Regions from separate parts of the Psychrobacter sp. AOP7-C1-14 genome, predicted to be linked through region 1. Evidence: predicted binding sites of a transcription regulator. Region 1 holds the regulator's gene; the other holds the start of a gene.
What was found. Region 1 encodes PhoB, which activates phosphate uptake and scavenging genes when phosphate is short. Its sites were predicted from a motif close to TGTCATNAANCTGTCATAA; they were not measured.
Positions count from the first base shown of each region.

Region 2: the regulator PhoB is predicted to act here: its motif matches at 1,179-1,197, upstream of ACT3QN_RS12660 (DNA translocase FtsK).

Region 1 covers NZ_JBQSVH010000012.1:50,124-52,336, forward strand. The annotation lists gene dtd (D-aminoacyl-tRNA deacylase) at 1-334, shown strand, start outside; gene phoB (phosphate regulon transcriptional regulator PhoB) at 447-1,151, shown strand; gene phoR (phosphate regulon sensor histidine kinase PhoR) at 1,210-2,213, shown strand, end outside.
Region 2 covers NZ_JBQSVH010000025.1:39,160-41,372, forward strand. The annotation lists gene ACT3QN_RS12660 (DNA translocase FtsK) at 1-1,127, opposite strand, end outside; gene trxB (thioredoxin-disulfide reductase) at 1,675-2,213, shown strand, end outside.

The DNA.
Region 1 (2,213 bases):
TGCTGCACAGCGTATGATCGATAAAATACTGACTTATCGTATTTTTGAAAATGATGACGATCCTACCAAATTTGGTAAACTGGATAAAAACGTTCAGCAGGTTGGTGGAGGGCTATTATTAGTCTCGCAATTTACCTTGATGGCAAAAACAGACAAAGGTCGTCGACCAGACTTTGGTGGTGCGATGGCACCTGCTGCTGCGCAAGCGCTATTTGAACAACTGGTCGATTATGCCAAAACCAAGCATTCGAACGTAGCAACGGGTCAGTTTGGTGCGGATATGCAAGTGTCGAGCGTCAATGATGGGCCGCTTAATTTTTTGTTAGAAATCTGATTTTAGAGTGTCATCAAGCTGTCATAATTAATCCGTTTAATAGATAGAGACTGGTGAGTATATATCGCCTTTTTACATGCTAGATTTTGTCCGCTAACACCGAGAATGTCCTATGTATAATGAGCAAATTTTGATTGTTGAAGATGAGCCTGCGATTCGTGAAATGGTTGTCATGACGCTAGAGATGGCTGGATTTGATAGCTTGCAAGCAGCTGACGTGTCAGAGGCGCATCAGCAAGTGGTCGATCACAGACCGTCGTTAATACTATTAGATTGGATGTTACCGGGTGACAAGAGCGGTGTGGATTTTTGTCGCATGCTAAAAAACGACGAGCTACTCTCTGAAATACCCGTCATTATGCTAACGGCAAAAAGTGAAGAAGATAGTAAGGTACATGGTCTTGATGCAGGCGCAGATGATTATATGACCAAGCCTTTTTCGACTCGTGAACTGATTTCTAGAATCAAAGCTGTACTACGTCGTAGTAGCGCGATGAGTAGCGACAAACCTATCGAAATTGGACAGTTAAGTTTAGATACCAAAAGCCAGCGAGTGACAGCTGCGGGTAAAATCGTTGATGTGGGACCTACAGAATATCGCCTATTGGCATTTTTCATGAGCCACCCTGAGCGCGCCTATACACGAACGCAGCTACTGGATCAGGTATGGGGTGGTAATGTATATATTGAAGATCGAACCATCGATGTGCATATCAAACGTCTACGTAAATTACTGCGGCCTTATGAGTGTGATACATTGATACAGACGGTACGTGGAACAGGCTATCGATTTTCTAGCCTGATTGAGCCGAGTTAATCTTGTACAAATAATGCCGCAGCAATATTGAGGCAGCGGATAGTAGTAAGGATAAAAAATGGACAAGATAGCGCCAGCACAAAGTGAGCAATCAGCTTTACTAGAGCAAATCTCTACTCAAAGTACAGCAGAGCAACTCAAAAAAATTGGCAGTGCACTACGAGCCTTGCGCGATGCCGTGATTCTGCTCAATAACAATGACGGCCTAGAATGGTGGAATCAAGCAGCACAAGACTTATTACTGCTGCAACCAGAAGATAAAGGTCAGAACATCTTTGACTTTATCGCCGTGCCTGAGTTTCGCCAGTATTATGAAGGCACAACGATACCTAACGATGGCGTCCATATAGAATCATGGCGAGATCCTAGCCGATACCTGAAGTGCGAATTGACCCCTTTCGGCGATGAAAAACTGCTGTTTGTATACGATGTGACCCGCCTGCGGCACTTAGAACAAATGCGTCAGGATTTTGTGGCGAATGTCTCACACGAGCTTAGAACACCCTTAACTGTAATGATGGGCTATCTGGAAAATTTCTCCGATCAGCCAGATATGCCGCCACAATGGCGTCGCGGTTTTGAGTTGATGACGCAGCAAACTGCCCGTATGAACAGAATCGTAAATGACTTACTACTATTGTCTAAAATTGAGATTGAAGAATCGCACGAGCTGCATTACATCGATATGACTAAGCTACTGACCAATATCTACGACGATGCACAAGCGTATAACCAAGCGTACAAACACATTATTCATTTGCATATAGATACCTATGACGGGTTATACGGGTCAGAGATGTACTTGAATAGCGCATTGTCTAACTTGGTGATCAATGCAATAAAATATACGCCAAAGGGTGGCAATATCACTATCAGTTGGACAAGGACGTCTGATGGCTGTCGTTTCGCTGTCGAAGACGATGGCATCGGTATTGCGCCAGAGCATATCGCCCGTTTGACAGAGCGTTTCTATCGTATTGACAAAGGCCGTAGCCGTGCAACAGGCGGTACAGGGTTGGGATTAGCGATTGTAAAACACGTATTGCACCAGCACGAAGCGCA
Region 2 (2,213 bases), on a different contig from region 1:
GCAGTTGCAGGTACTGCTTTCTCTAACGCTGCCGTGGTACTAGTACCTGTCTGGGAGTGGTTAGGGGCAGGCATAGCAGAACTGTCCACGCTATTGGTACTGTAAGCCATTTGTTCACTTGCGAGCAAGTCATCGACAGTATTGGCATCATTCCACGCAAAGCTTGGCTCAACTTTGCGCGCGACAGGTGCGGTCGAGTTTGAAGCTAATGGCTGGACTGTATTATCAGTAGAGTTATTAAGCGAACCTTTATCGGTATTGTCCTGCTCACCTTTTAAGCTATTAGATGTCGCCACTGCTTTTGCTGCGATGACAGAAGCCTTTACGCTGTCGGCCAGTCCTGATGTTGATAGAAAGTCCGACAACACATTACTGAAACGCCCACCACTGCTAACGTCTTGAGTACCGCTAGTGTTTTCAGCAGACTGCAACTCAAGTGGTAGCTGCTCATGCTCTTCTTTTTGAGCTACAGGCTCATCTGCAACTTGGGTATCATCTTGTGAGGTATTACTTGGTTGAGTAGTTTCAATGGTATCCTGATTTTCAACACCTGAGCCAAACCACGATAGTGCACGAACCTTTTGATATATCGTTATCCAGTGAATATTAAAGGCATACGTAGCGGTAATCACAACAAATACTGCTAAGAAAATCACACTCCCCCACTGCGATAGTAGCTGTGCCAACCGCGCCTGCAACTCTAGCCCGATGATACCACCAGAGACACCTTCGAGTCCGATTGCGTCAGGGTTCGTAACTTGTTGAACCAGAGAGACCAATTGTGCAAACAATGCGCTAGCACTCAATAACAAAAATACATAAGCGACCAATCGCATAAGCCAAAACGTTGGCTTATTTTCCCACCAAATCAAGATAGATTCATAAACCACAAATGCCAAAAACCACCAAGCACCAAATCCAAAAAAACTATAAAGCAAATCGGATAACCAAGCACCTGCCTCACCGCCCATATTATTAATCGTGGTCATATCACTACTAATATGCGACCAACTAGGATCGTTACCCGTATAAGTTATCAAAATGACAAACAGATAAACGGCTAGTATTAACCCAAGGAGGGTAAACATTCCCTTTTTTAAATATTCAATAAGCGGTGCTGATATCACGTAAGATCTGCCTTGTTATTAATACTAAATAGTCGCCAATGCATGACTAAGCCTAATCATGCTGACATAAAGTGTTGACATAAATTTATCGAGCAAAGTATTTGTTTGATAGGTACCGACTGTAGAACCCTGCAACAACCGTTATCGCTTGGCCCCTACGACACTTTGCATAACTTCTTATAATAACAAATACATAGGTGCAGTGGCGACAGTCTTATCAAGAAAGCGTATAAGAAAGTAAATCAGCAGACACTTTGCGTAAGGAAACAGTTGGTTAGCGAAACACTAATAGCAAAACATGGCTAACTTTGTGGCCTAAATTCTATAAAACACCCACCGTTTTTGCAGTTATATTCCCAAGTTGTTTATTCTTTGATTCTAATGATAACTATGTTTGTTTTAGCAAACTTGCACTTTGTGCTCTGTGCCCTTATGTTATTATCACACAACAATTAGAAGAAGCATATTCGTAGTCATTTTTGATATTCCTCTTTTATTATATTTATAACTTACACTTTTAATTCGTATATTTAGCAAGGAACAACTCATGGCAACTGACACTACTGCTCCACGTCACGAAAAGCTCATTATTTTAGGCTCAGGCCCTGCTGGCTACTCTGCAGCAGTTTATGCAGCACGCGCTAACCTTAAGCCAGTTATGGTTACTGGTATGGAAGTCGGTGGACAATTAACCACCACCACCGAAGTCGACAACTGGCCGGGCGATGCGCATGACTTGACGGGTCCTGCGTTGATGGAGCGTATGAAAGCACATGCTGAGCGTTTCGGTACTGAATTGGTCTATGATCATATCAATGAAGTAAACTTAAACGAGCGCCCTTTTCAACTGACAGGCAATAACGGTAGCTATACTTGTGACGCGCTCATTATCTCAACGGGTGCATCTGCACAATACTTGGGTCTAGAATCAGAGACCAAGTTTAAAGGTCTTGGCGTATCAGCCTGTGCTACGTGTGATGGTTTCTTTTACAAAGATCAAAAAGTTGCGGTAATTGGTGGTGGCAACACAGCCGTCGAAGAAGCTTTGTATCTCTCTAATATCGCTTCTGAAGTGACGCTGGTACA